3 regions of the Sorangium sp. So ce367 genome follow, and region 2 is predicted to be linked to each of the others. Evidence: predicted binding sites of a transcription regulator. Region 2 holds the regulator's gene; each other region holds the start of a gene.
The links. Region 2 encodes HrcA, which represses chaperone genes, less so after heat shock. Its sites were predicted from a motif close to GNTAGCACTCNCCNNNGGNGAGTGCTANC; they were not measured.
Positions count from the first base shown of each region.

Region 1: the regulator HrcA is predicted to act here: its motif matches at 2,671-2,699, upstream of groES (co-chaperone GroES).
Region 3: the regulator HrcA is predicted to act here: its motif matches at 3,054-3,082, upstream of groES (co-chaperone GroES).

Region 1 is NZ_CP150334.1:8,436,470-8,441,315, forward strand. Features, by position in the region: gene WME97_RS31895 (response regulator transcription factor) at 120-956, opposite strand; gene WME97_RS31900 (hypothetical protein) at 1,083-1,748, opposite strand; gene WME97_RS31905 (hypothetical protein) at 1,748-2,353, opposite strand; gene groES (co-chaperone GroES) at 2,807-3,097, shown strand; gene groL (chaperonin GroEL) at 3,131-4,759, shown strand.
Region 2 is NZ_CP150334.1:6,261-20,713, reverse strand. Features, by position in the region: gene WME97_RS00065 (ArnT family glycosyltransferase) at 1-2,411, opposite strand, end outside; gene WME97_RS00060 (response regulator transcription factor) at 2,509-3,525, opposite strand; gene WME97_RS00055 (RluA family pseudouridine synthase) at 3,675-4,634, shown strand; gene hrcA (heat-inducible transcriptional repressor HrcA) at 4,627-5,670, opposite strand; gene WME97_RS00045 (hypothetical protein) at 6,015-6,809, shown strand; gene WME97_RS00040 (hypothetical protein) at 6,887-7,948, shown strand; gene WME97_RS00035 (Fur family transcriptional regulator) at 8,047-8,559, shown strand; gene WME97_RS00030 (HAD-IC family P-type ATPase) at 8,609-11,056, opposite strand; gene WME97_RS00025 (aspartate aminotransferase family protein) at 11,058-12,320, opposite strand; gene grpE (nucleotide exchange factor GrpE) at 12,588-13,172, shown strand; gene dnaK (molecular chaperone DnaK) at 13,360-14,453, shown strand, end outside.
Region 3 is NZ_CP150334.1:3,981,477-3,986,322, forward strand. Features, by position in the region: gene WME97_RS15260 (DNA adenine methylase) at 1-18, opposite strand, end outside; gene WME97_RS15265 (hypothetical protein) at 575-1,546, shown strand; gene WME97_RS15270 (NUDIX hydrolase) at 1,566-2,276, opposite strand; tRNA gene WME97_RS15275 (tRNA-Glu) at 2,422-2,496, opposite strand; tRNA gene WME97_RS15280 (tRNA-Gln) at 2,536-2,609, opposite strand; gene groES (co-chaperone GroES) at 3,201-3,497, shown strand; gene groL (chaperonin GroEL) at 3,566-4,846, shown strand, end outside.

The sequences.
Region 1 (4,846 bases), 4.7 Mb from region 2:
GGTCTTCCCTCCGAACGCTGATCGGACGGCTCCTCTGCGCCCGGCTTGGCGGCGGCACGCGTACGTTGCGTGCGAACAAGGTGACGGGCCGCTGCGCACGGCGCCCGCCTCGGAGGGGATCACTTCATCGACTTCTTCTTGGACGCCGCCTTCGTGGCGGCCGGCTTCTTCGCCGCGACCGGCTTCTTCGCCGCCTTGGTGGCCGGCTTCTTCGCCGCGACCGGCTCCTTCGCCGCCTTGGCGGCCGGCTTCTTCGTCGCGACCGGCTTCTTCGCTGCCTTGGCGACCGGCTTCTTCACCGCCTTGGCGGCCGGCTTCTTCGCCGCGACCGGCTTCTTCACCGCCTTGGCGGCCGGCTTCTTCGCAGCCTTGGTGACCGGCTTCTTCGTCGCGGCCGACCGCTTCGCAGCCGCACTGCTCGCCGTGGCGCCGTTTGCCGCCGACTTCTTCGCCCCCGTCGCCCGCTCTCTGGAAGACGGCTGCGCCGCGACTTCACGCTCTTCGCCAACCGCGCTCGTCTGACCCCTGGCGCCGTTCGCATCAGGAACCTGCTTCGCATAACGCGCGAGCGTCTCGCGCACCCGCGCGTCCAGATCCGTGAAATCGAACGGCTTGTTCAACCAGGCGTCCGCGGCGAAGAGCGGCGAGGTCATCTCGTTCAGGTTCTCGCCGATCCCGGTGAGCATGATGACGCCGGTGTTCGCGAACGGCCGTCCGTCGGACGTGTCGCTCTTGAGCCGCTTGCAGATCTCCCAGCCGCTCATGCCGGGCATCATCACGTCCAGGATCACCAGATCCGGCTGGTGTTCACGCGCGAGCTCCCAGGCGGCATCGCCCTCGGAAGCCTCGATCACAGAGAACCCTAGGTTCCTCAGGTGACGCGCGACGAGGCTCAACATCGCCGGTTCGTCTTCGGCCACCAGCACACGGGGCGGCATCGTGCTCGCGGAAGGCATCGTGGATGCGGATGAGAGTACGTGCGCGCGAACCGGTCAAGAGAGAACGAGAGCGCGCGGCCGCGGCGAGCGCTCTTCGCCGTTCGCCGTCCTCCCGAGCGACCCCGAGCACCCGGGAGGACGCGCTCACGCGGCGCGCGCGAGGGCGATCTTTTCCGTCTGCCCCGCCGCATAGAAGCGTCGCAGCGCCGCCAGCAGCTCGGCGTGACGCCCGTGGCGGGCAAACTCGGCCTCGAGTCGGCCCGCGAACCGCGCCGCCAGATCGTTCGCGATCCGGTAGCGATCGCCGGTCTCCGTGCCCGGTGGATCCATGAAGGTGACCCGCTCGAAGAGATGGGCGCGGATCCGCGCGGCGCGCTCGGGCTCGAAGCGCCCCGCCCCCGGTGGGGCCGCCTCGTGGCGGCGCCGGAGCGGCGAGCCTGGCGGCTCGACCTCGTCAGCCAGATCGCCATAAACGAGCAGCACGTATTTGTCGACCTCGGCCTGGAGCTCGAGCTCGAGCTGGGTCGCCGGCAGCTCCCTGCGGGCCCGCTCGGCCACATAGAGGAAGTGGCTCACGCCCTCGACGATCTGGCAGATCTCGTCGAACGTCCGCTCTCGCCCCCGCGTGATCGCCCGGCGGGGCAGGTGCAGCGCGATCTCGATATCCCCGTCGGCGTGCCGGATCAGCAGCGCTTCGCGTGCGCTGCCGTCCGTCAGCCGGATGAAATCGTCGACCGCGGGCGCGTCATCGAGCGCATAGGTGCGCGCCAGGTGCTCCTGGATCCGGGACGGGAAGGTCGCCCCCCGCATCAGTTGAGCCCGCCCGTACCACGGCTCGGCACGAGCCCTCGTGCTCCGAGCTCATCCGCGAGGCGGCTCGATCCCGTACGAACCCAGCGCTCGTACAGCCGGAGCACCGAGCGCTCGTCCCGAGCCCCGGACGCGAGCGTACCGTCGGCCACATCGTTCAGGACGCTCACGAACCGCTCGAATTTCTCGGCCATCTCCGAAAGAACATCGGGCCCCTGGCCGACGCGCGCATTGAGGCGCAGCATAGCGGCCGCATGGTGGTAGGCGGTCGACCCGACCCCGACCACGTAGCCGCGATCGACCCCCTTCAGCTCGATGTGGCCGCCGAAGAAACCGACCACGTAGAGGACGCTGTCTCCCAGGTTACGCAGCCGCTGGAAGCGCTCGGCTCCGGAGGCTTCCAGCGCGTCGCGCAGAAGAAAGGTCAGGGGCTGGTTGAAGGCAGACTCGGCATGCTCGTCCGGGTGAGCAAAAGCACAGAGCAGACCGACGAGGTAACTCGACGCCGCCTCGGTTACGGCGACGTTCCGAACTCGGAGCGCCTCGTCCACAACCTCCTGGAAATAGCGGGTCATGCTCGGGGAGAGAGAGATCGCTTGGCTCACAGCGGCACCTCACTTATGCGGGTGCCCTGGATACCGACGTAACCCGGGCCACCGCGCGCTCAGGTCAACCAGACACGTCCTGACGGCCTCCCTGGGGCTGGAGACCCTGAGGGCATCGCGTCACTGTGCTGCCGCAGCTTTGCCCTCATAAGCGCATTTTAGCCGAGGGGCTCCGCCGGGCCCAGCCTTGCGCCACGCACCTTCCCCTGCAATCTCCAGAACTTACAGCCACCTCTGCGCCTGGCTGCCAACGCGCAAAGTGCCGGCCTGGGGCCACTCTTGACACCCTCCAGGGGGTGGCTATCTTCCGCGCGCTCGCTAGCACTCGCCACAGGTGAGTGCTAGCAAAGTGCCCAGACTGCAATCGTAGGGGGCCTTCCGGCGCGCTCATTCGCGCCGGCTGGGTCTCACCGTTCGTGGGACGCGGCGCTCGTCCCCGGAGGACTTGCAAAGATGAAGATTCGACCGCTCCAGGACCGCGTGATCGTTCAGCGCGTGAAGGAAGAAGAGAAGACCAAGGGAGGTCTCTACATTCCGGACACCGCGAAAGAGAAGCCCATCGAGGGGACCGTCGTCGCCGTCGGCAACGGCAAGGTCGCCGAGGACGGTACCGTGCGGAAGCTCGACGTCAAGGAGGGCGATCGCGTCCTCTTCGGCAAGTACTCGGGCACCGAGGTCAAGATCGACGGCGAGGAGCACCTCATCCTCCGCGAGGACGACATCCTCGGCGTGATCGAGAAGTGACGCGGGCGACAGAAGGAACTTAGGAGAGACACCATGGCAGCCAAGGAAATCATCTACAACGAGTCCGCCCGCAGCATGATCCTCGCGGGGGTCAACGCCCTCGCCGACGCGGTCAAGGTCACCCTCGGCCCGAAGGGGCGCAACGTCGTCATCGAGAAGAGCTTCGGCTCGCCGACGGTCACCAAGGACGGCGTCACGGTCGCCAAGGAGATCGAGCTCGAGAACCGCTTCGAGAACATGGGCGCCCAGATGGTCCGCGAGGTCGCCTCGAAGACGAGCGACATCGCCGGCGACGGGACGACCACCGCGACGGTGCTCGCCCAGGCGATCTACCGCGAGGGCTCCAAGCTCGTCGCGGCCGGGCACAACCCGATGGAGATCAAGCGCGGCATCGACAAGGCGGTCGAGGCGATCGTCGAGCACCTCCGCAGCTCCGCCAAGCAGACCAAGGACGCGAAGGAGATCGCGCAGGTCGGCACGATCAGCGCGAACGGCGACGAGACGATCGGCAAGCTCCTCGCCGACGCCATGGAGAAGGTCGGCAAGGAGGGCGTGATCACGGTCGAGGAGGCCAAGAGCGCCGACACGACCCTCGACGTGGTCGAGGGCATGCAGTTCGACCGCGGCTACCTCTCGCCGTACTTCGTGACCGATCCCGAGGCCATGAAGGCGAACCTCGAGGACTGCTACATCCTCATCTCGGAGAAGAAGATCTCCAACATGAAGGACCTGCTCCCGGTGCTCGAGGCGATCGCCAAGAGCCAGAAGCAGCTCCTCATCATCGCCGAGGACGTCGAGGGCGAGGCGCTCGCGACCCTCGTCGTGAACAAGCTCCGCGGCACGCTGCACTGCGCGGCCGTCAAGGCGCCGGGCTTCGGTGACCGCCGCAAGGAGATGCTGAAGGACATCGCCACCCTGACGGACGGCCAGGTGATCGCGGAGGAGCTCGGCCTCAAGCTCGAGAACGTCACGATCAGCGATCTCGGCCGCGCGAAGACGGTCCTCATCGACAAGGACAACACCACGATCGTCGGCGGCCAGGGCAAGAAGGACAAGATCAAGGCCCGGCAGCAGGAGATCCGCGCTCAGATCGAGAACACGACGAGCGACTACGACCGCGAGAAGCTCCAGGAGCGGCTCGCGAAGCTCGTGGGCGGCGTCGCGGTCGTCAAGGTCGGCGCTGCGACCGAGACCGAGATGAAGGAGAAGAAGGCCCGCGTCGAGGACGCGCTCCACGCGACCCGCGCGGCCGTCGAGGAGGGCATCGTCCCGGGCGGCGGCGTGGCGCTCATCCGCGCGCAGAGCTCGCTCGAGAAGCTCAAGGTCAACGACGAGCAGCGGTTCGGCGTGAACATCATCCGCCGCGCCATCGAGGAGCCCCTCCGCCAGATCTCGGCCAACGCCGGGGAAGAGGGCTCGATCGTCGTGCAGAAGGTGCGCGACGGCAAGGACTCGTACGGCTACAACGCCGCGTCGGGCGACTACGGCAACCTGCTCGAGATGGGCGTCATCGATCCGGTCAAGGTCGTCCGGTCGGCGCTCCAGAACGCGGCCAGCGTCGCCAGCCTGATGCTCACCACCGAGGCGCTCATCGCTGAGCGGCCGAAGGAGGAGAAGCCGGCGGCTGGTGGCGGCCACGCGGGCCACGGCCACGACTTCTGATCGCGACGCGCCGCGCTGACCGCTAAGCCCGGCGGGTGAGGGCCGGCTTCCTCCTCAGGAAGTCGGCCCTTCGCCATTTCGACTTCC
Region 2 (14,453 bases):
CAGCGCGCGACCATCAGCAGCAAGCACAGGGCAGCCGCGGCGGCGGTGAAGGCCCACAGGGCCGCGGAGAAGTCGAGCGACTGCGGCCAGGGGCGCTTGTAATTGTACGTGAACAGGTGCAGCAGCCTGGCCTGGCTCGGCTGTCCCTCGCGCACCATCGCGAGATCGCGCCCGACGAGGAACACGAGGAGCGCAGCGCCGAGCGCGACGGCGCCGAGCATCGCGCGCTCGTAGCTGACCACCGCGGCGGAGCGCGCCGACTGCACCGGCGAGGAGGCGCCGATCGAGCGGCGCGCGAGCCCTCCCGCGCGGCCGTCGAGGCGCAGCATGTCGTCGAGCAGGATCCCCGTGAGCATCGCCGCCGGCGGGACGGCCGGCAGGATGTAGTGATGGAACTTCGTCAGCATCAGCGAGAACAGCGCGAAGCCGAAGAGGAACCACATCGCCAGGAACACCGAGGCGTCGCCCTGGCGGACGTCGGCCGAGCCGCGCTCCCCCGGCGCCGCCCCCTCGCGCCGCCTGAGCCACCACACGAGCGACGCGGGCACGAGCCCGGTCCACGGGAACATCGCGTAGCCGAGCTGCCACACGTAATAGCGGAAGCTCACGTCGTCGCCCTCGTTCGTGTCGTGGACGTGGGTGAAGGCGCGCTTGAACATGTCGTGGAACAGGAGCCTGTCGGTGAACGGCTGGCCGTGCCGCGCGTACATCGCGACGAACCAGGGCAACGCGACGCACGCGAGCACGAGCAGCCCGACGGGGATCTCCATCTTGAGCACGTCGCGGTACCGGCGGGAGACGACGACGTAGCCGAGCGCGCAGAGCACCGGGAGCCCGAAGCCGGCCGGCCCCTTGGCCATCGTGGACAGGGCAGCGAAGAACCACGCCGCGAGGAAGAGGAGCCGCTGGACGCGCCGCTCGCCCCAGCTGGCGTACAGGACGATCGCGAGCGTCTGCGCCCAGACGAGCGCCTGGAGCGCAGGCTGAAGGCCGGGGAGCACGGGCAGCACCGACCGGCAGGCCTCGTTGCCGGGCAGACCGCAGTTGCCCGGTGAGCCCGAGCTGAAGACGTCGCCGCGGAAGTGGAGGCCGAAGGGCGAAAGGCCGATCTCGACGTGACGCGAGAGGAGGTAGAGGATCTGCGGCAGCGCGCAGGCGAGGATCGCCCCCAGCACGAGGTGATAGGCCGAGAGGCCCACCTTGAGCGGGCCGAGATCCACCTCGTAGACGCGCGCCTCCTCCGCGTCGTCGGTGTGGATGCCGAGCAGGAGGAGCGCCATCGCCGCAGCCATCGTCGCGACGAACGGCATGTCGGTCATGGTCTGGTGGGAGACCAGGAACCACTGCGGCATCGTGGCGAGGACGAGCCCCGCAAGCAGCCCCGCGCGGCGGCTGAAGATCCGCGAGACGGCCTTGTAGAGGAGATAAACGGCGATGAGCGTCAGCGCGAAGACGGGGAGCCTGACGGCCCACTCGGGCCACGGGGTGCGCCCCTCGGCGGCCGCCGAGAGCATCTCGCCCGAGCGGTAGCGGACGCCGAACGCGGCCATCGCGAGCGCCTGCATCCAGAAGTCGAGCACCGGCTTCGACCAGAACCAGCCGTCCTGCGCCCACCAGAGCGAGATCCAGTCGTTCCTGGCCAGGATCTCGCGCGCGACCTCGCCGTAGTGCGTCTCCCAGGGATCGGTGAGCGAGTGGCTCCCGAGCATGGGCAGGTAGAGCAGCGTGACGACGGCGACGAGCCAGAAGCCGTGCCGCCGGCCGAGGGGGCGCGGAGCTCCCGCCTCGTCGACGCGGCAGGGGCCGAGGCGCTCGCCGAACCGGAACGCGCCGATGACCGCCGTGAGAAACGCGGCAGGGACGGCAATGGCGGGCACCGCCAGCGAGAGCAGCGTCGGCGCGCCGTCGGACGAGAGGGGGCTCGGCGAGAAGAAGCCCGCGACGCTCAGCGTGATCAGGACGAAGAGCGCGACGAGCCCACCCCCGAGCAACGCGAGCGGGCCGAGGAGGTCGCGGATCCCGACGCGCGTGGCGACGCGCTCGGGGGGATCGTCGAACGTGCCGAGCAGATCGAGCAGACCAACCGCCGCGATGGCGACGCCGAGCGCGCCGATCGGGACACCCCAGCGCAGCTGAGGCGCGAGCGCCATCACGACGAACGTGAGGAGGGCGCCCGCGGCGGACACGGCAGCGCCACGCCAGCGGAGCGGGTTGCCCTGCGGCACGAGGCGAGCCTCGTCGGCATCGGCCGCGACCCCGGCCATCCCGACCCTACCGTCGCTCTCTGCCGACCCGTCGCCAGCGGAAGGCGCGCGCGGCTCAGGTGCGCTGGGGCTCTCCAGATCGCCCGCGGCCGTCCCGTCGCGGGCGTCCGCGGGCGCACCGCTGCGTTTGTCGTGTGTGTCGTTCATGGGCTGCGCCAACCGCGGAACGAGGCGCGGCCCTGGCGTAGCAACTCCAGGTCGCCGGACAAAGCAGCCGCGGCCAGGCAGCGGCCGCGGTGGGCGCCTACTTCGTCAGGCGCGCGATCTCTTCCTTGATGATCGTCTCGGCGAGCACCGGCACGACCTCCCACACGACGCGCTCCACGACGTCGCGGGACAGCGCCATCACGGCCTCCACCTGCTCGGAGGTGAGGCCGAGGCCTTCGAGCTTGCTCGCCATCTGGCCGTTGACCTGCGCGGAGGCGGTCGCGGCGACGGCGGCAGGCCCCGTCGCGGTCTTCGGCACGCCGGACACCGGCGTCGGCGAGAAGGCCATCGTCGTCGTGACCGGCACGTTCGCCGAGCCGCCCGGCGCCGTCTTGACGGAGGCCTGGGCCGGCACAGCGCTCGTGGCCGGCGCGTTGGGCGTGTAGATGAGGGTCTTCGCGCGCTGGAGCGGGCTCGCTGCCGCCTGCTGCGCGGCGGCCGCGGGCTGCGCGGCGGCTGCGGCGGGCTGCGCCGCAGGAGAGCGCGCGGGCGCAGGCGCCGCGGCAGCAGGGGCCGCCGCGGCGGCGGGCTTCGCTTCGCCGCGCGACGCCAGCAGCTTCTTGACCTTGTCGATCATCTGCTGGGTGTCGAACGGCTTGTCCATGTGATCGTCCGCTTGCGCGCCCGATCCCTTCGCGGGGTCGAACGGGTTCTGCTTGGACGACAGGATCAGGACGGGCGTCGCCGGTGAGGCCTGCTTGATCGCCTTGCACAGCTCGTAGCCGTTCTTCGGCTCGAGCGTGACGTCGGCGATCACCAGGTCGGGTTTATCGCTCTTGAGCTTCTGCAGCGCAGCGTCGGCGCTGCTCGCCGTCACGACGCGGAAATCCTGACCCGCAAAGGTGATTTCGAGCACTTTGCGCATGGTCACGCTGTCGTCTACGGCGAGAAGGGTGCTGGCCACGAACGGGTCTCCTCTCAGATGGCGAGAAAGCGGCGACGGCTCTGGATATCTTCGGCCCCCGTCGCGCGATGTGTCAACATTCGCGGTGTATTTCGCCCCCGCGTGCCCCGCGGAGGCGCGTTTTTCCGCGCCGGTAGAGCCCGGTCCCACGCTGGTGGGCGGAGCCGAGGCGCCCCGCTGAGCTCTACATGCGTCCGCTCCGACCCGCCACTCCGCCGAGCCACGAAGACAAAACCGCCAAAACGACCGGGGTCCACCCGGCCGCCCAGGTAAGACCTCCGCAGGATGGCCGCTGGACGGTGCCCGCCGAGCTGGATCGGCGCCCGCTGGACGGGGCCGTCCGTGCGCTGGCCGAGGTCTCGTGGTCCGACGCGCGCCGGTTGATCGAGACCGGCAAGGTGCTTGTCGGGAGCGCGGTGGCGACGAGCGCCCGTCGGCGGGTGCTCGGCGGGGAGCTGATCGAGGTCCGCCTGCACGCGCCGAGGCCCGAGACCGTGCGGCGGCGCAAGCTCGAGGGCGAGCTCGTGGTCTACGCGGACGCGAGCGTCGTCGTGGTGAACAAGCCCGCCGGGGTGAGCACCATCCCGTTCGGCGACGAGGATCCCGCGGAGCAGGCCGCGACCCTCGACGCGCTGGTGCGCGAGGTGCTGGCCAGGCGCGACCGCCTGCGCGGGCGCGCGCCGCTCGGCGTGGTGCAGCGCCTCGACAAGGGGACGAGCGGGCTGCTGGTCTTCGCGCGGACGCTCGCCGCGAAGAAGCACCTCGCGCAGCAGCTCCGCGTCCGCGCGATGCACCGGCAGTACCTGGCGCTCGCGCACGGCGCCGTCCCGCGCGGCACCTACCGCAGCTACCTCGTCGAGGATCGCGGCGACGGGCTGCGCGGCTCGGCGCGTGACGGGCGGCGCGAGGGGCAGCTCGCGGTGACGCACGTGGAGCCGATCGAGGTGCTCCGAGGGCCGCAGGAGGGAGCCGGCGCCGGGGGCGTGACGCTCGTCGCGTGCCGGCTCGAGACGGGACGCACGCACCAGATCCGCATCCACCTCGCGGAGGCCGGGCACCCGCTCGTCGGCGAGACCGTCTACGTGCGGGACTACCGCGGGACGAGGATCCCGGCCGCGCGGCTGATGCTCCACGCGGCCGAGCTCGGCTTCAACCACCCGGCCGACGATCGGCCGATGCGCTTCCAGGCGCCGCCGCCCCCGGACTTCGACGACGTGCTCGAGCGGATCCGCGCGCCGCAGCGGAAGGGCGCTACTTGACCTTGCCGCGGACCTCGGTCATCGCCGCGGCCGTGGCGTCGACCAGCGGCATGACCTTCGCGTAGTCCATCCGCGTCGGGCCGAGCACGCCCACGGTCCCGGCGACGCGGCCGTTCTCCATGTACGGCGCGGCGACGAGGCTGAGCTGGCCTCCGCCAAGGTCGCCCGCCTCGCTGCCGACGAACACGGTGACCTCACCCGCGCCGGCGGCGAGCGTCCGGTCGAGCAGATCGACGAGCTCCTCGCGCTCCTCGAGCGCCTTCATCAGCTTCTTGAGCCGGTCGACGTCGGCGTACTCAGGCAGATCGATCAGGCGGTTCTGCCCCTCGATGACGACCTCGCTCCGCCGGGTCACGTCGGCCGTCGCCTTGCTGCCGAGCTCGAAGGCGCGGCGCCTCAGCGCGTCGATCTGGAGGCGCTCGTCGGCGAGGCGGCGGGCGAACAGGTCCCGGATCTCGCCCAGGGTGCGCCCCTCGATGACGTCGGTGAGCAGGTTGTGGATCCGGGTGAGCTCGCCCTCGTTGATCGCCTCGTCGGCCGAGATGAAGCGGTTCGCGACCGAGCCGTCGGCGAAGACGAGCACCGCGAGCAGCTGCCCGGGCTTGGTCGGGATGAAGCGCAGCTGGGCGAGGGCGCGGAGCTCCGCCCGCGGCGCCGCGACGACGGCCGCGGCGCCGGACAGCTCCGAGAGGTAGCGCCCGGTCTCGCGGAGCGGATCGTTCGCCCCCGCGTAGATCTCGGTGAACCTCGCGCTCAGCTCGGCCTGCTGCTCGGGGGACAGCGACCGGAGCTCGACGAGCGCGTCGATGAACAGCCGGAGCGCGCGATCGGTCGGGATCCGCCCGGCAGAGGTGTGCGGCTGGTGGAGGTACCCCGCCTCTTCGAGGTCGGCGAGCACGTTGCGGATCGAAGCAGCCGAGAGATCCAGCCCGTACTTCCGGGCGAGCGTCCTGCTGCCAACTGGGTCGCCCGTTGCGATGAACTCGGTGACCGCGGCGAAAAGGATCTTTCGAGCTCGGTTGGAAAGATCACCCATGTCAGTTGCATGCAGCGCACAAGCACGCCGCGGTGGCTACCTGGACCAGGGACCGCCCGGACCGGGAAGCCATGCGGGCCGGACCTTCGCTCCCGTACGTCAAGCTGCGCGTGCGGGCGCTTGACCCACGGACGCGCATGCGACCCATTTTGAGGGGATCGCGCGGCCCGGTCAAATGTCGCGGTAGGATCGGGCAGTAGCCACCAGCCCCCCCGCGCACGGGGGCCCCGATCCACCGGATGGCGGCGCGGCCGGCCACTCGGCCACGTGGTCGTGGTCGTAGTCACTTGGCCCCCCCGAGAGGGTCGGCCTGCCTTGCTTCGCACGAGGGATGTACCGCAACGATGCCGCCCGCACGCCATGCCGCCGCTGCCTGCGCGCTCGCCCTCGCGCTCGGCCCCCTCGCCGTCGCGCCGAGCGCGCAGGGCAAGCCGAAGGTCAGGTACCACCAGGACTGGGCGAAGCACCCGTCGGCGCGCTACGCGGCGATGAGCGCGGAGCAATGCCGTGCGGCGCTCACGCAGCGGAAGATCGCGTTCCAGCCGGTGCAGCGCGCGCCGGGCGTGCTCGCTCCGGTGCGGCTGATGCATGGGGTCGGCGGGGTCCTCTACCGGACGGCGCTGCCGGCCCATCAACGCGCGGGAAACCCGCACGACGTCTTCGACTGCCGCCTCGCGCTGGCGCTCTCGGACTTCAGCCGGATCCTCCGCGCGCACGACATCGACGAGGTGCTGATGTTCTCGGCCTGGCGGCCTCCGGCCAGGATGTGGCCCGAGGGCAGGCTCGCCACGAGGCACCCCGGCGGGCTCGCGATCGACCCCTACAGGTTCGTCAAGGAGCGCGTCGGCGGCGGGTTCGCGGAGGACTGGCTCGAGGTGGAGCGCGACTTCGTCGGCAGGCGCGGCGCGCCGGTCTGCGGCGAGAGCGCCCGCCCGACCGGGCGGCCCCGCGGGGCCGGCAAGGGGGCGGGCAGCGGCCCTCCAGCGGACGCGGCGGCGCGAGAGCTGCGATCCATCGTGTGCGAGGCCGTGGACCAGCACATCTTCACGTCGATCCTCACGCCCAACTACGACCGGGCGCACAAAAATCACCTGCATCTCGAGGTGACCCCCGGCGTCCAATGGCATCTCGTGCGCTGATCCGGGAGGGGCCGTCCTCCGTCCTCCCGCGCGCAAACCCGCTCTCCCTTCGAGGTCGACCCGCTATGTTAGCCCGCGTGCCCGCACGAAGACCCCCGCTCTCCCGCGCGTCCGCCGCGCTGGCGCTCGCCGCCGTCGCGCTGTCGTTCACGTTCGTCGGCTGCCCCTGCGTCAGCGGTCCCGTGAACGCGAGCCCCGCCCTCCGCTGGTTCCTGTTCTCGAACTTCGGCGCCAGCAAGATCTGCCCCGAGATGCTGAAGAGCGGGGTCTCGCTGCGCCTGCAGGACAGATCGGCGTCCATGGGGCGGTTCTTCCCGATGCAGTGCTCGTACGACGTCAACGACGCGGCCCAGACGATCACCGTCCACATCGCCGGCACCGGCTACGGCTACATGCAGCCGGCCAAGCGGGTGGGCTTCTCGCTCACGACGTCCGTCGAGTACCGGCCCGACTTCCAGCTCGCGGACGATAACGTCTACGTGTGGGGACGGCTGAACCGGATCGTTCAAGGCCCCAGCTTCCAGCTGGGCTACGTCGAGAACCCGGTCATCGACGTGATGGCCAACGTCCCGCCGTTCGGAGGGCTCGCCAACCTGCTCGGCAACCAGATCGTCGCTGGCGAGCTGACCCGCGGGTTCACCGTCCTCTACAACGAGGAGACCGGGAAGGACTTCACGCTGGGGATCCTCATGCCGCCCCAGCGACCGCACCACCCGTTCGAGGCGGAGGACGAGGAGCGGTACACGTTCGCGAACGAGACCGTCGAGGTGTACGCGAACCAGCGCGACTACCTCGGGCCGTTCGAGGTCGCCGACCCGGACCAGGCGCTCTACCTCAAGGTCAGCGCGCAGGGCGCGCCCGTGGACCTCATGATCGTCGACAAGCCCACCGGCGACGCGTGGCGCGAGGCGTACCAGACCGGCAAGCCGCTCGGCCCCCCGCCAGGCCCGGTGCAGGCAGGCGGCCCTCTCCAGCCCGGGATCATCGAGACCCGCCGCTACGCGCTGCGCCCGGGCCTCTACTACGTCGTCATCGACAACACGGCGGCGGCCGGCCTGGTCGCGCCTCCCATCACGCTGCTCAGCCCCCTCGGAGGTTCGGCGGCTCAGATCAGCTACATGGCGCAGGTCGGCGAATAGCGCCGACGAGCGGGGCACAGGCAGCATCGGCGAGGCCGCGCCACGTGGGCTCGGTCACCGGCCTTGACGCGGTTCGCCGCGAACGGGATAAACTTGCCATGGCCGTCATGGAGAGAGAGGGGAGCAGCGCCAGCCACGTGGACCAACTTGCCCTCGACCGGCTCCGCGCTCGCCTCCAGGCGTACATGGAGAAGAAGGGGCTGAGATCGACGGCGCAGCGCCGGCTGATCGTCGACACGTTCTTCTCCGGCGCGCCGCACATGACCATCGAGGACCTGCTCGCGGAGGTGCGCGCGCACGACCGAGGCATCGGGTACGCGACGGTGTACCGCACGCTCAAGCTGCTCGCGGAGTGCGGCGTGGCCTCCGAGCGACGCTTCGGGGACGGCCTTAGCCGCTACGAGCTGGCGGACGACGCCAGCACGCACCACGACCACCTGATCTGCGTCAACTGCGGGAAGATCATCGAGTTCGAGGAGCCGCGGATCGAGGCGCTCCAGGAAGAGATCGCCGCGAAGTACGGCTTCGACGTGACCTGGCACAAGCACGAGATGTACGGCGTCTGCGCGGACTGCCGCGACGCCAAGGACACCACGCCCGACGTCTCGTAGCCCGCCCCGGCGCGGCGAGGAGCCCCGCGCCGGCGACCGCGCCCGGCGCTCAGCTCTTCGCGTCGAGCGCGCGGGCGTGGACGACGGCCATGACGCCGCCGAGCAGCGAGGCGATGGGCGCGTAGGCCGGCGGGAGCACGAACGCGGCGATGACCGCGGCGCCGACGAGCGCCGGGGCGACGCTGAGCGCGAGCCCGACGCGCGCCTCGAGGCGCGTGCGGTGCGCGAGCGCGAGGGAGAGCGCGGCGTCGCGGACGTCGTCCGACGCGAGGACCGTGGAGAAATCGGCGGGCGCCGAGCCGGCGGCGCCGAGCGCCACGGAGACGTCCGCGGCGCCGAGCGCGGCGTCGTCGACGCCCGCGTGGCCGAGGACGGCGACGCTCGTGCCCGCGTCGATCAGGCGACGCACCTCCGTGCCGCGATCCGCGGGGAGGACCTCGGGGCGGATGTGATCGATGTCGAGCGAGCGGCCGATCGCCTCGCACGTCTCGCGCGCGTCGCCCGACATCAGCACGGGCTCGATCTGCGCGTCGAGCAGGTGCTGGATGGCGGCCCGCGCCCCGGGGCGCAGCCCGTCCTGCAGGCCGATGATGCCGACGAGGCGAGCGCCGACAGCGACGAGGACCACCGTGCGCCCCAGCGCCTCGAGCTCGGCGACGCGGCTCTCGGCCGCGGCGATCGAGATCCGCTGCTCGAGCATGAGCGCGCGGTTGCCGACGCAGAGGTCCTCGCCGGACGAGGTGACGGCCGTCACGCCGAGGCCGGGGTGGAAGTTGGGGTTGCGCACGCCGTCGGGCCGCAAGCCGCGGGCGCGCGCGGCGCGGACGATCGCCGTCGCGACGGGGTGCTCCTCGGTGCGCTCCGCCCCGGCCGCGAGCGCGAGCACGTCGCTCGGCTTGAGCTTCTGGCCGGTCGCCTCCAGCTCCGCGAGCTCGGGCTCGCCGAGCAGCAGCGTGCCGCGGGCGCAGAACACGGCGACCGAGGTCTTCCCTGCGCGATCCCAGGCGTCGGCGCTCTTGTAGACGATGCCCCGGCGGAGCCCGAGCAAGATGCCCCGCGCGACGTGCACCGAGGCGATGGACGCCGTGATCGCCGTGGACAGCGCGGCGAGCACGGCCGCCGCGGTCATCGCGATCTCGATCGGAGCGCGCCCGGCGACGAAGGCGGAGAGCGCGCCGATCGCCGCGGCGCCGATCGCCCAGCGCTCGGTCAGGGCGCGGGAGGCCTGCGCGATGGGCGCGAGGGCGTCCGCGCGCCGGCGGGCGTCGAGCAGGACGCGCGCGACCGCGCGATCGCCGCCGGAGAAGGTGCACGCGCCGACGAGGCGACCCCGGACCACGGTGGCCCCGGCGACGACCGGGTCGCCGTCGCGGCGGCGTGTCGGCGTGGTCGCGCCGATCCAGGGGAGCACCTCGACGTCGCCGCCCGTGACGATGAGGTCGACGGGGACGATCTCCCCCGCGTCGACCTGGACGCTCTCGCCCGGTCGCAGCTCGTAGAGCTCATCCCCGGCGCCCTCGACAGGACCGCCGTCGCCGCCGCGCTGAGGGGCGCGGTCGGCGGGCGCCGAGCCCTGCGCCCACGCGCCAGGCGGCCGGCGCGCGGGGGTCGAGAGCACGGATCCGATCCACGCCCGCTCCGCGAACACGCGATGTCGGGCGCTCTCGATGAGCCACGCGCTGATCGCGCTGGCGGTGGCGATCACGCCGGCGAGCGACGCGGCCTCGGCCGCGAGGGCGCGGTCCTGACCGAAGAGGGCCCAGACGGCGGCGACGAGCCCGCCAAGGACGGGGGCGAGCATCGGCGCAGGGTGCGGATCCGTCGCGTCGCGCGCGGTCGTGGCGGCGCGGCCAAGGAGCATCCCGGCGCTCACCGTGGCGAGCACGATGCGCGCGCCGATGACGAGCTTCGCGTCCCCGGCGAGGGTGAGCGCGACGGCCAGCGTCCCCGCGATGATCGCGAGCACGAGCAGGAGCGCGCCGATGTCCCGCGCCTCGACCGCGTCGTAGCGCTGCGGCTCCTCGCTCAGGATGGTGTTCCCGATGGGCTCGAGCAGCGCGCGATCGTCGTCGAGGACGGGCAGATCGGGGAGCTTCTCGTCGAGCGACACGGGGGGGAACGCGTTCACGATCGGCGCGTCGAGATCGGCGACGCGCGCCGCGCCCTCGTCGGCGCTCGCCCGCGCGGGCTCCGCGCGCGGGGTGCGCGGGGTGGAGGCGTGGTGCCCTCCGGCGCCGGGCGGCGCGCCCGACGGGAGCCCCCGGGGAGGAGCGCCGGCGAAGGGCGCGCCCGGCGCCGCGAGGCCCGAAGGCCGGGCGTCCCCCGGCGCAGGCGGCGCTTCACCGAGGAAGGCGTGGCGGCACCGCGCGTTGCAGAAGTAATGGAAGCGCTGATCGAAGATCGCCACCTGCCCCGCGCGCAGGGGATCGATCAGCTTGCTGCAGCCCGAGCACGGGACGGGTGCGACGGCGGGACCCGCGGCGCGCGATGCGACCACCTCAACCTGCAGCCGGCGTCTCGGCGAGCGCGGCCTCGACCTCGGCCAGCGCCTCGTCGATCTGCGCCTCGCTCACGATCAGGGGCGGCGTGAACCGGAGCACGCTGCTGCCCGCGATCGTGAGCAGCACGCCCCGATCGCGCGCGCGGCCGAGGGCGGCCCGCGCGTCGACGGTCGGCGCGAGGATGAGCCCGCGGAGCAACCCGCGCCCGCGCTCGCCGAGGCACACGCCCGGCAGCCGCGCGGCGATCGCGGCGAGGCCGCGGCCGAGCTGCTCGCCGCGCTTCACGGCGGCCTCGCACAGCTTCTCTTCCTCGATGACCGCGAGCACCGTGCGCGCCGTGGCGGACGCGAGAGCGTTGCCCCCGTAGGTCGAGCCGTGCGAGCCCGGGGGCAGCGCGCCGTTGAGCCGCTCCCGCAGCACCAGCGCGCCGACCGGGAACCCACCGCCGAGCCCCTTCGCGAGCGCCGCGGCGTCGCCCTGGACGCCGTCGTACGTCGCGCCGAGCCAGTGCCCCGTGCGCCCGATGCCGGTCTGCACCTCGTCGATGAGCAGCAGCGCGCCGTGCTCGTCGGTGATGCGCCGCAGCTCGGCGAGGAAGCCGGCCGGGGCCGGCAGCACGCCGCCCTCCCCTTGCACCGGCTCCACGAGGATCCCCGCGACGTCCGGGCCCATGGCCGCGCGCACCGCCGCCGCGTCTCCGTACGGCACGTGCGTGACGCCGTCGAGCGAAGGGCCGAAGCCCTCGCGGTACTTCGGCGTCCCGGTCAGGGCGACCGCGCCGAGGGTGCGGCCGTGAAACGCGTTGTCGAACGCGATGATCCGGTAGCGCCCCTCCTCGCCCCGGTTGAAGAAATGGCGGCGCGCGAGCTTGAGCATCGCCTCGTTCGCCTCCGCGCCCGAGTTGCAGAAGAAGGCGCGGTCGAAGCCGGTCTTCGCGCAGAGCTCCTCGGCGAGGCGGAGGTTCTCGGCGTTGAAGAAATAGTTGGAGACGTGCATCAGGCGACCCGCCTGCTCGGAGATGGTCGCCACGAGCCGCGGGTGAGCGTGCCCGAGCGAAGCCACTGCCACCCCCGCGCACATGTCAAGGTACCGGCGCCCCTCCGTGTCGAAGAGCTCGCAACCCCTGCCGCGGTCGAGGACGAACGGCGGCTGGCGGTAGTTGCCGAGCAGGTGCTTCTGCGCCGCGAGGAGCGGCGCGCTGGCCGGCGTCGAGGCGTTCGCCGGAGGAGGTTCGGCGGCGGGGCTTGTGGCGATGCTCATGGGGGGCGATCTAACGCCGGGCGGGGGGTCGGAGCAAACGCTCGATGCAGCGCCCGCAGCGGATCGTGGAGACCCGGGCAATCTGACCCGCCGGAGCGCGGCCGGAGCGCGTCCGGAGCGCCCGCGCGCCGGCCCCCCCACCCGCGGGCGTCCTGGGCCGGCGCGGCGGCGAGCGCCGGCGCGCTCGGACGGCGGCGCTCGCCTCCGGGCCGACCATGGGCCTGGCGATTGCCAGCGGATCGCGGCTGGTTATAGTGCCGCCGTCCTATGAGCGATTCGGAACAAAATGGGTCGAACCAGAACACGGGGGAGACGGCAGAGGCGCACGCGGAGCGCGCAGAGGCCGCGGAGCAGCAGGCCTCCACCCCCGAAGACAAGCTAGGCGAGGTGCAGGCCGAGGCCGCGCGGATGCGCGAGCAGCTGCTGCGCACCGCCGCGGATTTCGACAACTTCCGTAAGCGCTCCCGGCGCGAGGTCGAAGAGGCGCAGCGCCGCGGCCGCGAGTCGATCCTGAAGGATCTGCTCCCGGTCTTCGACAACCTCGAGCGCGCCGCCACCCACGCCGAGAGCGCGCCGGACGTGAAGTCGGTCGCCGAGGGCGTCCGGATCGTGACGAAGCAGTTCGTCGACACGCTGGAGCGCATGGGCATCAAGCGCATCGCCGCGGTCGGCAAGCCCTTCGATCCCAGCGTGCACGAGGCCATCCAGCAGCTCGACTCGACCGAGCACCCCGCCGGCGTCGTGATCGCGGAGGTCCAGCCGGGATACATGCTGGGCGATTACCTGATCCGCGCGGCCATGGTCGTCGTCTCGAAGGGCTCGCCCGTCGAGCCGGCGCCCGCGGCGAACTGAGCCTCCGCGCGGCGTCGCGCCGGCTCCCTCGGCGCACACCACCGGCACGGTGCGCATCCTGGCGGTGATCCTGTCCGGGATCTGCCGTGCCCCGCTACCTCGCCGCACGATCTCCCCAAATATCGCGGGCGCCCAGGTCGTCTCCCCACCCGGAGAGCATCCAGGCCTGTAGTATCTTTCGCCGCATATGGGGAAGGTGATCGGCATCGATCTCGGGACGACGAACTCGTGCGTGGCTGTCGTCGAAGGGGCAGGCGTCGCCTCGGCCAACGATGTTCGGGTGATCCCGAACGCCGAGGGCGCGCGCACCACGCCGTCCGTGGTCGGCTTCCCCGCGAGCGGTGAGCGCCTGGTCGGGCAGGTCGCGCGACGCCAGGCGGTCACGAACCCGCAGAACACCATCTACGCGGTGAAGCGGCTGATGGGCCGCAAGTTCACCGCGCCCGAGGTCAGCAAGCAGATCAGCCTCGCCCCCTACAAGATCGTCGAGGCGCCGAACAGCGACGCGTGGGTCGAGGTCAAGGGGCGCAACTACTCGCCGCCCGAGATCTCCGCGGTGATCCTCGGCCAGATGAAGCAGGTCGCCGAGCGGTTCCTCGGCGAGCCCGTGACGGAGGCGGTGGTCACCGTCCCCGCCTACTTCGACGACGCGCAGCGGCAGGCGACGAAGGACGCAGGGCGGATCGCCGGGCTGGACGTGCGCCGGATCATCAACGAGCCGACCGCCGCGGCGCTCGCCTACGGCCTCGACAAGGTGAAGGCCGAGACGATCGCGGTCTACGATCTCGGCGGAGGCACGTTCGATATCTCGATCCTCGAGATCGCGAGCGGGGTCTTCAGCGTCAAGGCGACCGGCGGCGACACGCACCTCGGCGGCGAGGACTTCGACCAGCGGATCATCGACCTGCTCGCCGACGAGTTCGAGGGGAAGAGCCGCATCGATCTGCGCCGGGACCGCATGGCGCTGCAGCGGCTCAAGGAGGCGGCCGAGAAGGCGAAGCACGAGCTCTCGTCGTCGCTCGAGACCGAGATCAACATCCCCTTCATCGCCGTCGGCCCAGGCGGCGGGCCGCTCCACCTCGAGCGGACGATGCGGCGCAACGAGCTCGAGATGCTCTGCGAGGGCCTCATCCGGCGGACCATCGACGTCTGCCGCGCGACGCTCGGGGACGCCAAGCTCCCCGTCTCCGCCGTCAACACGGTGGTCCTCGTCGGCGGCATGACCCGGATGCCCGCGGTGCAGGCGGCGGTGCGCGAGTTCTTCGGCCGGGAGCCGAACAA
Region 3 (4,846 bases), 4.0 Mb from region 2:
GACAAGGGCGGTGGTCATCGCGCAATACTGGACGCCAACCTACCAGGGCGCGCGATCGTCCTCAACCGCCGAAGGCCGCCGCGAGCGAGCGCGCTCGTCCGACGCGTCCGACGCGCCTCGCCGGTCCGCCCCCGACGCGCGGGTGCCCGGGGCCATGGGTCTCTCCAGGCTAGGTCTTTCTATGTCCATGCCGCGGCCCCGTCGGGCGGCGATGTTCCTTGAGGTCGACAGTGGATGTTGGCCTGATTCATCAGTGATTCCGATTGCTTGTAAGCATGCATGAGCGTGCGTGTCCCGGCTGGAGCGCTGCCCGGATCATGGCATGTCGCCGCTTGCGCGATCGCCGAGCAGGGATAAGTTGAAGTCTCGACACGCGGGCTGAACAGCCGCTGGTGGAGCGGAGTTCTCCCGCATTCGCGCACCGCCGCGTCAGGCCATCTCGCCGGTGGACCTGCGCGGCGCGGCAGGGGCTCGCTCGGGCGCTGGGCGCGGGCGTCCCGCGCCGGGTGGCGGCTCCTCGAGGGGCCGCCATTCGTGGCAGCCGCCGTTGCTTCTCGACAGGAGGGATGCCGCCATGATGCTTGCCTTCGACCTCGATCGCGACGACGCCCCGCAGCAGCGCGGCCCCGGTCCTGCGGACGGACCGGGTTGTTTCGGTGAAGCCGCGGACTACCGTGCTCAGCGGATCCTGTACGCCGCCCGCGACTGGATCGGCGAGCAGGATGGCATCACCACCGACGGCCGCTCGCTGATCCTGCTGCACGCCCAGCGGACGCCGCCGGAGCGGCGCGAGGCGCTCGTGCGCTGCTTCGAGCGCGTGATCCTGCACGCCCCCCGGCCGGAGCTCGCCGCGCTCTCGGCGTCGCTGCGCCAGGCGGGGCTCTCCGTGGACGAGGACCTCTCGGTGATGGGCGCCCCGGCCGGCGAGGTGCGCGCCGCCGTGCAGGGGCTCAGCCGGTTTCGCACATTCCCGCCGGGCCTGCGCCTGTCCAGGGTGTCGCCGGACGACGACGATGCGTCGATCCGCGCGATCCAGGAGCTTCAGGCCGAGAGCGGCCACGCGCCGCTCCCGGGGTGGTACCTGCGCGGCGGCGAGGGGCGCTCCTTGACGCTCGCGCTGCGCGACGGCGCGGGGGCGCTGATCGGCTGCGCCACCCTGTGCGTCATGACGCGGCCACAGCCCGCCGAGATCGGCGGGCGCGAGGCGCTCGCCCAGCTCGGGCTGCTGGGCGCCCCGCCGCTCTGGATCTCCGACGTGGGCGAGGCGCCCTCGTGGACGGCCATGCCGATCTGCACCTCGCTGCGCGAGGATCACCGCGGGCGGGGGCTCGGGGCCCCCCTGCAGGCGGCGGCGCTCCGGGAAGGGCACGATCGCTTCGGGATCCGGTGGTTCTACGCGCTCGTCAGGGCCGGCGACGAGATCGCCAAGCGCGTGAACGCGCGTTGCGGGCTCGCCCCGCACCGCGCCGAGGGGTTCCTCGTCGCGTCGGCGGTGCCCCCCGAGAAGCCCCGGCGGCCGGCGGACGGCCGCCGCGGCTCAGGCTGACAGCACGGGCGCCGCCGTCCTAGCCGAGGAGCCACGGGGCCGGCGCCTCGCCCGCGAGGCGCCGGCGGATCGTGTCGAGCGCGCGCTCGAAGTAGCCGTCGCGCGCGACGACGAACTCATCGAGCCGCACGTCGCGCGGCTCGACCTTCACGGCGCCCGCGGCGTCCGGCGGCCGCCGCACGACGCCGCTCGCGCGGGGCACCTCGCCTCGGACGAGGCGCAGCGCCGCGCCGAGCGGGAGCGACAGCAGCGCGGTCACCTCGCGCGGATCGGGACGCAGCTCCTCGAGCGCGCGGCGGGTCGTCGCGAGCAGCACGTCCTGCAGCTCGCGATCGACGATGCCCGGCGCGTGATCGTCCTGGCTGCGGCGCGTGCCGAGCCGGACAACGTCGCGCGGCGAGAGCGGCAGGCCGATCTCCTCCTCCGCCTCGCGCAGCGCCCCCGCGAGATCCTCTCCGGCGCGATAGTGCCCCGACACGGCGACCTCGAGCGCGCCGGGCCAGGTGTCCTTGTCGGGGCTGCGCCGCTGGAAGAGCACCCAGGGCTCCGCGGCGCTCCGGCCGCCGTCCGGCTCCAGGCCATCGGGCCCCCGCTCGAGGAGCACCCACACGTGAACGCTCCGGTGCCAGTCGCCGTCGCGGTGAACGAGCCTGCGCGCCTTGCGCACGCCGAGCGGCCGGCCGCCGTCATCGAGGAGGTCGAAGAGCTCCTCTTCGTCTTGCGCCGCCATGCGCCACAGGGTAGCGCAACGTGAACGGAGCAGGACGTCTTCGCTGATCTGCGTGCTCGCTCGTCAGATGACGCTGTGCTTCTTGCCGTGCCCGACGCACGACATCAGACGGAAGCAGCAGGAAACGAGGCGAGGGGGGGTGAAGTGGCGATCCCAGCGGGAATCGAACCCGCGTTACCGGCGTGAGAGGCCGATGTCCTAACCGCTAGACGATGGGACCTTGTTCTGTGGAGAAGACCGACAGCAGAGCTGAGCGGCCTGGCTGGGGGACAAGGATTCGAACCTTGATAGCAAGAGCCAGAATCTTGCGTCCTGCCGTTAGACGATCCCCCAAGGGGTCAGCGCCGTGTTCATCAGCGCCACGGGCCGCGGAATCTACTCGGGCTGCCTGGATTGTCAAGCGATCGAAATCGGACCCGCCGAAGAAAAATGCTCGCCGCCAAAAATCGCCCACATTTCACATGGTTCGCGCGCTTCGCGGGTCGAGCAAGGGCCTCCCCCCTGCTCAATCTTTCGCTCAACCCGCTCCGCCCTCGTTGCACGCCTTCCCTTGTCGCCGCGCAACTGTACGTCGCTGTCGCCATGATCCGTCCATGTTGTATCATCGCTCTCGGAGGGCTCGTCCCCGGGGAGGCTCCGCGATGTCGCGACCGCGCCCCGCCGTCGCTTCTCCAGACATCTCGGCTTCGCCGCCCTGGACTTTCGGCCCCGGAAAAGTCGCGGCTCCCTGCTGCGTGCCCTTGACGCGCCGGGTGACTGATTTACTTTCGGCCGCGGTTTAGCCACCGGCCTAGGAGAGTGCCAAGACACTGCGATGTCGGGCACTTAGCTCTCGTCGCGCGGGCGGATCGCCCCAGCGGGGGGGCGAACGGGACCTCCGGCGAGCCGATGGTCAGTCAACAAGCCGAGGACGAGGGAGCCAGCATGAAAATCAGGCCGCTGCAGGATCGGATTGTCGTCAAGCGCGTCGAGAGCGAGACGAAGACCAAGGGGGGCATCATCATCCCCGACGCCGCGAAGGAGAAGCCGATCGAGGGGCGCGTCGTCGCGGTGGGCAACGGCAAGGTCCTGAAGGACGGCAAGGTTCGCCCGCTCGATGTGAAGGTCGGGGACAAGGTGCTGTTCGGCAAGTACAGCGGCACCGAGGTGAAGCTCGACGGCGAGGAGCACGTGCTCATCCGCGAGGACGACGTGCTCGCCGTGACCGAGTCCGCCTCGTGAACCAGGTCTGAGGCAACCGAACGCAAGCGTTAGTACACGCGGCCGCGCGGCCGCGAGGGGATTGAGAGATGGCTGCGAAGCAGATCGTTTTTAGCCGCGGCGCCCGCGCCGCGATCCTCAAGGGCGTGAACACGCTCGCCGATGCGGTCAAGGTGACCCTCGGGCCGAAGGGGCGGAACGTCGTCATCGAGAAGAGCTGGGGCTCCCCGGTCGTGACGAAGGACGGCGTCACGGTCGCCAAGGAGGTCGAGCTCGCCGGCAAGCTCGAGAACATGGGCGCCCAGATGGTGCGCGAGGTCGCCTCGAAGACGAGCGACAAGGCCGGCGACGGCACGACGACGGCGACGGTGCTGGCGCAGGCGATCTTCGGCGAGGGCCTCAAGCTCGTCGAGGCCGGCCACAACCCGATGGATCTGAAGCGCGGCATCGACGCGGCGGTCGCGAAGGTCATCGAGTCGGTGCAGAAGGCCGCCAAGCCGACCAAGGACAAGGACCAGATCGCCCAGGTCGCCACGGTCAGCGCCAACGGCGACAAGGAGATCGGCCAGATCCTCGCCGACGCCATGGAGAAGGTCGGCAAGGAGGGCGTGATCACGGTCGAGGAGAACAAGCGCATGACGACGGAGCTCGAGACCGTCGACGGCATGCAGTTCGACCGCGGCTACCTCTCGCCCTACTTCGTGACCGACCCCGAGAAGATGACCGCGGTGCTCACGAACCCGCTCATCCTCGTGCACGAGAAGAAGATCTCGGCCATGGCCGACCTCCTGCCGCTGCTCGAGCAGGTGGTGAAGCAGGGGCGCGAGCTGCTCATCCTCTCCGAGGACATCGAGGGTGAGGCGCTCGCCACGCTCGTCGTGAACAAGCTGCGCGGCACGATCAAGGTCGCCGCCGTGAAGGCGCCCGGCTTCGGCGATCGCCGCAAGGACATGCTGAAGGACATCGCGATCCTCACGGGCGCGACGCCGTTCATGGAGGACCTCGGCCAGAAGCTCGAGAGCGCCACGGTGCGCGACCTCGGGACGGCCAAGCGGGTCGAGATCGACAAGGACAACACCGTCATCGTCGACGGCCAGGGCGACAAGACCGCCATCAAGGGCCGCATCGAGGCGATCCGCAAGCAGATCGCGGACACGGCGAGCGACTACGATCGCGAGAAGCTCCAGGAGCGGCTCGCGAAGCTTGCCGGCGGCGTCGCGGTGGTGAAGGTCGGCGCGGCGACCGAGGTCGAGATGAAGGAGAAGAAGGCGCGCGTCGAGGACGCGCTCCACGCGACCCGCGCGGCCGTCGAGGAAGGCATCGTGGTCGGCGGCGGCGTGGCGCTCTTCCGGGCGGCCGCCTCGCTGGAG